DNA from 3 places in the Streptomyces sp. NPDC057694 genome. Region 1 is predicted to be linked to each of the others. Evidence: riboswitches for the same ligand, from Rfam matches in the RefSeq annotation. Region 1 holds a riboswitch; each other region holds the start of a gene.
The links. A riboswitch is a leader RNA that binds a small molecule or an ion and turns the genes downstream of it on or off. The one in region 1 is predicted to bind cobalamin.

Region 1 (3,267 bases):
ACGCCCGGCTCGGCGAGATCGGTGCCGCCGCCTATCTGGACAGCGGGCTCCTCGCGTTCGGCGAGAGCGACTGGTACGCGGGCGAACTGCGCGATGTCGCGCGGCGCGCCCGGGAGGCGACCGTGCTCGTCGCCGTCGGCCCCGACGGGGCCGTGCTCGGCGGTGTCACGTACGTCCCCGCGCACGACCATCCCTACGCCGAGGTGGCCCGGGAGGGCGAGGCCGAGTTCCGGATGCTGGCCGTGGCCGCCGAGGCGCGCGGGCAGGGCGCGGGGGCGGCCCTCGTACGGGCCATGATCGACCGCGCGCGGGCCGACGGACGCACGGCCCTCGTGCTGTCCACCCAGCCCGTCGCGACCGCCTCGCACCGGCTCTACGAGCGGCTCGGGTTCCGCCGGGCGCCCGGCCGGGACTGGGCGCCGGTGCCCGAAGTGACGCTCCTGGGCTACGAGTTGAGGCTCAGCGGCTGATCCCGTACAGATCGCCGCGCACGTCCCTGGCGAGCTGCGCGGCCCAGCGGACGGTCGCGTCGCGGTCCGGGTCCTCGCCGCTCTCCACCCGGACCAGGACGCCGCCGACGCGGACGTGCGCCCGGTACGAGGTTCTGGTGTCGCCCTCGTAGACGATCTCCTGGACCTCCAGGTTCGCCTCGTCGCCGAGCCCCTTCAAGGGCTCGACGCGGTAGCGCTCGGTCGCGGTGCCGGCCTCCATGTCGGAGCCGAACTCCGGGCAGTGGCGCAGGATGTCCTGCTCGACGCGGTGCAGGTCACGAGCGGCGGCCGTGGTCAGCGACACGAGGTGCTGGGACACCATGATGTGGCCCTGGGGCGGCCGCGTCCTGCGGTTCGTCCACAGGGAGTGGGAGTACGCCTCCGTGCCGCGGTAGGCGGCCGGGCCGAGCCACGCCGGATCCTCCTCCGACTCCAGGCAGTACGACCACCAGCCGCGCCGCTGCTCGTGCGTGTTCTTGAACACCCCGGCCTGGTGCTGATCCTTGCTGTCCAGGCCCCGGCCGAAGGCCGAGTCGGGCAGCAGGGTGGCATCCAGCTGCGCGCCGGTGAAGGTCCGCTGCGACGGCGCCACGGAGTCGACGCCCGGGGCGGTCGGCGCGCCGGTGGGCGGCACGATCCCCGGCGGCGACGCGGCCGGGCTCGCGGAGGCCGACGTGGGCGTCCCGGGCGCCGACGACCTCGGCGCCGCCTTGTCCGCCTCCCCCGTCCCGTTCACCCCTTGGGTGCCACAGCCCGCCAAGAGTCCCACCAGCACCATGGCCGTCACTCGCCCCGCACGCATGGAACCACTCTCCCCAAGATCGTCCACACTCGACTGGCCGTCACCCTAGCCGACACAACATGTGGGGCTGCCGCGAACACCCGACACAACATGTATGCTCGCTCTCGCTGTCAGCGCAGGGGAATCCGGTGCAAATCCGGAACTGTCCCGCAACGGTGAACGTAAGCCTCAAAAGCGTGTACGTGAGTCCGAAGACCTGCAGACGGCACACCCGAGCCACTCGGCCCGGGTGTCGAAGACGTCCGGGCCTCGTGGAATGGGCCGGTGACGCGGGCCCTGCCGTGCGCGGGCCCGGGCCACTGTTCCCCCGCGGGCCCCGAGCCGAGCGAGGGAGAGCCCCACCGTGACCATCGCGCCCGCTGATCCTGCCTCAGCCGTGGCCGAGGCGGATGCCCCCGGTACCGCGCTGCTGCGCACCCTGACCGAGCTGACCGCCGATCTGCCCGCCGCGGATCCCGGCCGGGTCGCGGCCGCCGCGCTGCGGGGCCGCAGCGCGCGGGCCGACGAGGCCGAGCTGCGCGAACTCGCCACCGAGGGCGCGGCCGGGCTGATCTCCGAGGACCCCGTCTACTCCCGGCTCGCCGCGCGGCTGCTCACGCTCTCCATCGCCGCCGAGGCCGCCTCGCAGGGCGTCACGTCGTTCACCGGGTCGATCGCCGTCGGCCACCGCGAGGGCCTGATCGCGGACCGCACCGCCGAGTTCGTGCGCGTCCACGCCGCGCGGCTCGACGCACTGGTGGACCGGACGGCCGACGACCGCTTCGGCTACTTCGGCCTGCGCACCGTCTTCAGCCGCTATCTGCTGCGCCACCCGATCACCCGCAAGGTGATCGAGACGCCCCAGCACTTCATGCTGCGCGTCGCGGCCGGTCTCGCCGAGGACGACTCGGCGCGGGCGCTCGACGAGGTCGCGGCGCTGTACGGCCTGATGAGCCGGCTCGACTACCTGCCCTCCTCCCCCACCCTGTTCAACTCCGGCACCCGGCACCCGCAGATGTCGAGCTGCTACCTGCTCGACTCGCCGCTGGACGAGCTGGACTCGATCTACGACCGCTACCACCAGGTGGCCCGCCTCTCCAAGCACGCCGGTGGCATCGGGCTCTCGTACTCCCGCATCCGCAGCCGGGGTTCGCTGATCCGCGGCACGAACGGGCACTCCAACGGCATCGTCCCGTTCCTGAAGACGCTCGACGCCTCCGTCGCCGCGGTGAACCAGGGCGGGCGCCGCAAGGGCGCGGCGGCCGTCTACCTGGAGACGTGGCACTCCGACATCGAGGAGTTCCTGGAGCTGCGCGACAACACCGGTGAGGACGCGCGCCGTACGCACAATCTGAACCTGGCGCACTGGATCCCCGACGAGTTCATGCGCCGCGTGGACGCCGACCGGCCGTGGTCGCTGTTCTCCCCCGCCGACGTGCCCGAGCTGGTCGACCTGTGGGGCGACGAGTTCGACGCCGCGTACCGCAAGGCCGAGGCCGAGGGGAAGGCGCGCAAGACCATCCCCGCCCGCGACCTGTACGGCCGCATGATGCGCACCCTCGCGCAGACCGGCAACGGCTGGATGACGTTCAAGGACGCCGCCAACCGCACCGCCAACCAGACCGCGGAGCCCGGCCACACGGTCCACTCCTCGAACCTGTGCACCGAGATCCTGGAGGTCACGGACGACGGGGAGACGGCCGTCTGCAACCTCGGGTCGGTGAACCTCGGTTCGTTCGTCGTCGAGGGCGACATCGACTGGGAGCGCCTGGACGAGACCGTCCGCACCGCCGTCACGTTCCTCGACCGTGTCGTCGACATCAACTTCTACCCGACCGAGCAGGCGGGCCGCTCCAACGCCCGCTGGCGCCCGGTGGGCCTGGGCGCGATGGGGCTCCAGGACGTCTTCTTCAAGCTGCGCCTGCCGTTCGACTCCCCCGAGGCGAAGGCGCTGTCCACGCGGCTCCAGGAGCGGATCATGCTCGCCGCGTACGA
Region 2 (3,267 bases), on a different contig from region 1:
CGTGCGCAGTTCGGCCGTCTGCGGGAACGAGCCGATCGTGGTCGTCGGCAGCAGCGGCAGCCCCAGGTGGGCGCGCTGGGCCGCGGCCCGCTCGGGGTACGGCTGAGAGCGCCGGGCCTGCGCCTCGGTGACCGCGGCGGCGCGGGCCCGCACCGCGGGGTCCCGGGTGAGGGGCGAGGCGGCGCGGGAGGAGAGCGCGGCGCGGTTCACCGCGAGTTCCGCGGTGATCGAGTCCGTGCCGTGGGCGAGGCCCTTGGCGAGGGTGGCGATCTCCACCGTCTTCTGGCGGGCGAAGGCGAGCCAGCGCAGGATCTGCGGGTCGACGTCACGTTCCAGGGCGGCGTCCAGCGGGACGTGCAGCAGGGAGCAGGAGGCGGCGACGTCGACGCGGTCCGCGAGGCCGAGGAGGGTGCCGAGCGTGGCGAGGGACTTCGTCAGGTCGTTGACCCAGATGTTCCGGCCGTCGACGACACCGGCGACCAGGCGCTTGCCGGGCAGCCCGCCGACGGCGGCGAGCGCGTCGAGCTGGGCGGCCGCGGCGTCGGTGAAGTCCAGGGCGAGGCCTTCGACGGGTGCCTTGGCGAGTACGGGCAGGGCGTCGCCGAGCCGGCCGAAGTAGGAGGCGACCAGCAGCTTGGGCCGGTCGGCCGCCGCACCCAGCTCACGGTAGGCACGCTCGACGGCGTTGAGGTCGGCCGTGGTGCGGTCCTGGACCAGGGCGGGCTCGTCGAGCTGGACCCAGCCGGCCCCTGCGGCGCGCAGGTCGGCGAGGACCTCCGCGTACACCGGGAGCAGCCGGTCGAGGAGGGTGAGCGGGTCGAAGTCGGCGGCGACACCGGGCGCGGGCTTGGCGAGGAGGAGGTAGGTGACCGGGCCGACCAGGACCGGGCGGGCGGACAGCCCGAGGGCGAGGGCTTCCCGCAGCTCCGCGACCTGCTTGGCGGAGTCGGCGGTGAACACGGTGTCCGGCCCCAACTCGGGCACCAGATAGTGGTAGTTGGTGTCGAACCACTTGGTCATCTCCAGCGGCGCCACGTCCTGGGTGCCGCGGGCCATCGCGAAGTAGCCGTCGAGCGCGTCGGCGTCCACCGCGGCGCGGTGGCGCGCGGGAATCGCGCCGACCATCACGGTGGTGTCGAGGACGTGGTCGTAAGGGGAGAAGTCGCCGGTGGGGACTTCCGAGATCCCGGAGGCGGCGAGCTCCCGCCAGTTCCCCCGGCGCAGTTCGGCGGCCGTGGTCCGGAGGGCGTCGGCGGTGACGCGGCCCTTCCAGTACCCCTCGACGGCCTTCTTCAGTTCACGGTTCCGGCCCTGACGGGGGTAGCCGTACACGGTGGCCCGTGCTGCCGCGGCTTCGGTCCTGGTGGTCACGGAGTTCTCCTTCGAGAGACGTATCCCTGAGATCCCGAGGACCCGAACGCGTGAAGGAGCGACAGAAACGACAGGGCGACCTCACGCGGCAAAGGCGCGGTCGTCCGCCGGATATGTACGCCGACCCGCCCTCGAGGTCACCGGGATGTCCGCGCACGCGTCGTACGCGCACGGGCAGGTGGCAGGTCTTCGGACTCGCGGGCCCGTCCCGTGCGTGTCACCACGTACAGGACTCCTACTGGCCGTCGCTTCCCAGGTCCCGTTCCTCGGGTCCCAGTGCGTGTGACGGCGGTCGTTCCCACTCACCGCTGCGGGGCAGTCCCGGATTCCCACCGGGTTCCCTCTTGCGACGCATCCCGCCTGGCGGACGGGGCGAACCAGCTGCGGGGCCCACCCTACCGGCCGGTGGTGTCGGGCACGTCCGGCCCGCTGCCGCCCTCGGCGCCCGCGCCCTGCCGGGCACGACGACGGCCGAACAGAGCACCGCCCGCGACCACCAGACCGATGGCGACGACCTTGGCTGCTCCGTAGTAGCCCGTCGCGAGGTTCTCCGGGGTGCCGGGCAGCCGGAGGAGGACCCACGCCGCCGCGAGAACGCCGATCACGATCACGACCACGGCTCCCACCGCTCCGAGATCCGCCCACCAGGGCTCCGCGCCGTGACCCCGCTCCTCGTGCCCCGCGATGTCCTTCTCGGTGTCCGTCAACGCCTCGTACTCCCCTGTGATCGTGGTGCTCGCCGAGGAAGATGCGGGTCAGGGGGCGACGGTTCCCAGGAGTGGATCTTCGGGGTGTCCGCGGACCCCGGCGAAGATTTTCGTGCGACCGCGGCAACCTGGCGCGGGGTCGCGCGTCGTGTGGGGGTGAAGGGCGCCGTCCGGCGTCCTCGTCCCGACCGTGGAGAACGACCGTGAAGCACCTCGTCCCCGTCCGCAGCGCCGTTGTCGCCACCGGCCTGCTGGCCGCCCTGGCCTCGATCCCCGCCGCCCACGCCACGCCCGCCCCGTCCTCGGCCGCCGCCACCGAGGCGCCGAGCGCGTCGCCCGCCACCGGCGCTCCGAAGCCCGCCACGAGCGAGCCGCCGACGGCCGAACCGTCCACCGCGCCGGGCGGCAAGGAGTCCGCCACCCCCTCGCCGGTACCCAGCGCCGGCGACGCTACCGAGGCGCCCTCGCCCGCCCCCGCCGACGGTACCGAGGCGCCCTCGGCAGCTCCCGCCGACGACGAGCTGGCCCATACTGGTTCGTCGAACACCGGTACGGCCGTCATGGGCGCCGGGGCCGTCGTCCTCGTCGCCGGTGGAGCGGGAGCCCTCTTCGCCGTACGCCGCCGCTCGCACCGCTGACGCAGCCCACCCGAGGATCTCTGTGCACAGCTCCGCAGTCACCGAACTCGCCCCACGGCCACAGCCGTTCACGCTCGCCCACGGCCGAACCCGTCCGGGGTGGCGGGCGCTGCTGCGCGGGCTGCTGCGCCGCGACCGGTCCACTCTCGAAGCGGCGCCCGGCCCGGCCGCGCGCCCGTACACATCCCCGTACGGCACCACGCACCCGCACCCGCACCCGCACACCGACCGGCCGCCCACGATCAGCGAGCTGTACCACGCGCACCGGCTGCGCATGGTGCGGCTCGCGGTGCTGCTCGTGGACGACCTGTCCACCGCCGAGGACGTCGTGCAGGACGCGTTCACGGCCCTCTACCGACGCCACGGAGAGCGCATCACGGAGGTCGACAACGCCCTCGGCTATCTGCGGACGTCGGTCGTCAACACCGCACGGTCGGTGCTGCGCCGACGCCGCACGGCCCGGGCCTGGACCCCGCCGCCGGCCGGTGCCGCCCCTTCGGCGGAGGACTCCGTCGTGCTCGACGAAGCGCACCGCGAAGTCCTCGCCGCAC
Region 3 (3,267 bases), on a different contig from region 1:
TGATGTCGATGTACGTCGTCCCTGCCGGGTGGCCGCAGCGGCGGTCGCAGCCCGACCAGTACGTGGGCAGGGTCGGGTGGGCCTCGGCGAGGTGGGCTGTGGCGTCCGCGCGGACGTCGGTGTGGGACTTGGCGCAGCCCGGGCTGCCGATGCAGGCGCCTACGCGGGTCCAGGGGGTTTCGGGGTGCTGTTCCTCTTCGGTGGCGCCGGGGATGACGATGCGGCGCCAGGGGGTGACGCGGAGTTCTTGTGCGGGGAGTTCTGCGGCGCGGGCTACGAGGTCCGCCCACTGGTCGGGGGTGGCCGTACCGAAGGGGAGGGCGATGCCGGTTGTCGTCGGGTGCGCGTTCGTCGTGGCTGGTCGCGCAGTTCCCCGCGCCCCTACGGGGCGCTCTTCCACGCCGGGTCCGGCACATTCAGCCCCTCCGGCGTTTGAGGAGCGGGGTCCGGGGCGGAGCCCCGTGCCCGTCGTCGGGTGCGCGTTCGTCGTGGCTGGTCGCGCAGTTCCCCGCGCCCCTACGGGGCGCAGTCCCAGGCGACGGGACAGGCGGGCCGTCAACTCGCCTTCGGGCAAGCCGAGTTCAGAGACGCGCCACACCCGGCGATCGGAGACCTCCCTGGCCGCCTCCACAAAGACTTCAGCCGCGCTCACAGCAGCCCGCGCAGCGTCCTCGTACGGCACCCGGAACGCCACACCCCCGACGGAGAGGAGCCCGTCGCCCCCGGGCAGCCCCCGAAGAAGGACATCCGGGCCGAGCCCGGCGACATCCCCGCGACCGTCGTCCAGCGCGAAAAGGAACCGTCCGGACAGTTCGGGCGTGACGGAACTCGCGATCAGCGCCGCGTCGAGCCCGCGCAGCCACCCGCGTACGTCGACGTGCCCGCCCCCGTCGAGCCCCGACATGGGTGAGGCGACCACATTGCGGACCCGCTCGTGCGCGGGCGACGGCAGCAGCCCGGCCGCGCTCAGAGCGTCCGCCAACTCGCCGCCGCAGCCGTCCCGCAGCCCGCGCAGCTGAACGTTTCCCCGCGAGGTGAGATGGAGCACGCCGTCCCCGAGCCGCCCCGCGAGAGCGCCCAGCGCCCGCGCCTGCGTCACCGTCAGCACCCCGCCGGGAATCCGCACCCGCGCCAGGAAACCGTCGTCCGCCGCGTGCAGCCGCAGCGCGCCCGGGCAGGCGTCGCCCCGGGCGGGATCAGCGGATATGTGGGTGGGGGACATGCCGGGGAGCATACCCATGGGGCTGTGACGAGCGCCCCGTACCGGGGTGCGCACCGGCCCCGTACGATGGCCGCACAGACCAACATCGCCAGCGACGGCGACAGGGGAGGAAGCCGGTGCGAATCCGGCGCGGTCCCGCCACTGTGAGTCCCGTGCCCGGCACGGGATGAGCCAGGAACTCCTGCCGTCGAACGACCACCCGGGGCGCGGACACCCCGAGGAAGGCCAGCCGACGCATGCCCCAGCAGCTGCTGCTCCTGTCGACCTCCGACACCGACCTGCTCAGCGCCCGAGCGGCGAACGCCGCGGAGGACACCCCGGTCGAGTACCGCTTCGCGAACCCCTCCCGGATCAGCGTCGAGCACGATCTCGACGCGCTGCTCGACGGCGCGGGCCTGGTCGTCGTCCGGCTCCTGGGCGGGGTCCGCGCCTGGCAGGACGGCATCGACCGGCTGACCGCCGCCGGGGTGCCGCTGGTCGTCCTCACCGGTGAACAGGCGCCGGACGCCCAGCTGATGGCGGCCTCCACGGTGCCCGTCGGCATCGCCGCCGAGGCCCACAAGTACCTGGCGCACGGCGGCCCGGCGAACCTGGAGCAGCTCGCCCGCTTCCTCTCCGACACCGTGCTGCTCACCGGCCACGGCTTCGAGCCGCCGCAGCCCGCGCCCTCCTGGGGCGCCCTGGACCGGCCCGCGTCGCAGGCCGGCGGCCCCACGGTCGCCGTGCTCTACTACCGCGCCCACCACATGAGCGGCAACACCGCCTTCGTGCACACCCTGTGCGACGCGATCGAGGCGTCCGGCGCCCGCCCGCTGCCGCTGTACGTGGCGTCGCTGCGCACCCCCGAGCCCGAGCTGATCGAAGCGCTGACCGGCGCCGACGCCATCGTCACCACCGTCCTCGCGGCGGGCGGCACCCGCCCCGCCGAGGCGAGCGCGGGCGGCGACGACGAGGCCTGGGACGCGGGCGCGCTCACCGGCCTCGACGTGCCGATCCTCCAGGCGCTGTGCCTGACCTCGTCCCGCGCCGACTGGGAGGCGAACGACGAGGGCGTATCGCCGCTCGACGCCGCCACGCAGATCGCGGTGCCGGAGTTCGACGGCCGGCTGATCACCGTCCCGTTCTCCTTCAAGGAGATCGACGAGGACGGGCTGCCCGCCTACATCGGCGACCCCGAGCGCGCCGCCCGCGTCGCCGGGATCGCCGTCCGCCACGCCCGCCTGCGGCACATACCGGCCCGGGACAAGAAGCTGGCGCTCGTCCTGTCCGCGTACCCGACCAAGCACTCCCGGATCGGCAACGCGGTGGGCCTGGACACCCCCGCCTCCGCGATCGTGCTGCTCAAGCGGCTGATCGACGAGGGCTACGACTTCGGGGACACCGACGGGATCCCCGGCCTCGCCTCCGGCGACGGCGACGAACTGATCCGCGCGCTCATCGACGCGGGCGGCCACGACCAGGAGTGGCTGACCGAGGAACAGCTCGCGAAGAACCCGGTCCGCATCCCGGCCGCCGACTACAAGCGCTGGTACGTGACGCTGCCGCAGGAGCTGCGGGACGGTGTCGAGCGGCACTGGGGCCCGCCGCCCGGCGAGATGTTCCTCGACCGCTCCCGCAACCCCGAGGGCGACATCGTGCTCGCGGCGCTGCGGCGCGGGAACCTGCTGATCCTCATCCAGCCGCCGCGCGGCTTCGGCGAGAACCCGATCGCGATCTACCACGACCCCGATCTCCCGCCGTCCCACCACTACTTGGCGGCCTACCGCTGGATCGCGGCCTCCGCCGACGACGGCGGGTTCGGCGCCGACGCGATGATCCACCTCGGCAAGCACGGCAACCTGGAGTGGCTGCCCGGCAAGAACGCCGGCCTGTCCGCCGCGTGCGCTCCCGACGCGGCCCTCGGGGACCTGCCGCTGGTGTACCCGTTCCTGGTCAACGACCCGGGCGAGGGCACCCAGGCCAAGCGCCGGGTGCACGCCACGCTCATCGATCACCTGGTGCCGCCGATGGCGCGCGCCGACTCCTACGGTGACATCGCGCGCCTG

Region 2: linked by a shared signal. The riboswitch ahead of metE (5-methyltetrahydropteroyltriglutamate--homocysteine S-methyltransferase) and the one ahead of ACFVDP_RS31815 (ribonucleoside-diphosphate reductase subunit alpha) in region 1 are both predicted to bind cobalamin.
Region 3: linked by a shared signal. The riboswitch ahead of cobN (cobaltochelatase subunit CobN) and the one ahead of ACFVDP_RS31815 (ribonucleoside-diphosphate reductase subunit alpha) in region 1 are both predicted to bind cobalamin.

Annotation. Positions count from the first base shown of each region.
Region 1 covers NZ_JBHVIX010000019.1:114,549-117,815, reverse strand. Annotated here, with positions in the region: gene ACFVDP_RS31825 (GNAT family N-acetyltransferase) at 1-470, shown strand, start outside; gene ACFVDP_RS31820 (hypothetical protein) at 460-1,293, opposite strand; cobalamin riboswitch at 1,371-1,512, shown strand; gene ACFVDP_RS31815 (ribonucleoside-diphosphate reductase subunit alpha) at 1,637-3,267, shown strand, end outside.
Region 2 covers NZ_JBHVIX010000001.1:1,234,889-1,238,155, reverse strand. Annotated here, with positions in the region: gene metE (5-methyltetrahydropteroyltriglutamate--homocysteine S-methyltransferase) at 1-1,371, opposite strand, end outside; cobalamin riboswitch at 1,534-1,768, opposite strand; gene ACFVDP_RS05650 (hypothetical protein) at 1,767-2,078, opposite strand; gene ACFVDP_RS05645 (LAETG motif-containing sortase-dependent surface protein) at 2,282-2,716, shown strand; gene ACFVDP_RS05640 (RNA polymerase sigma factor) at 2,739-3,267, shown strand, end outside.
Region 3 covers NZ_JBHVIX010000027.1:75,782-79,048, forward strand. Annotated here, with positions in the region: gene ACFVDP_RS37015 (cobalamin biosynthesis protein CobG) at 1-1,222, opposite strand, end outside; cobalamin riboswitch at 1,301-1,426, shown strand; gene cobN (cobaltochelatase subunit CobN) at 1,459-3,267, shown strand, end outside.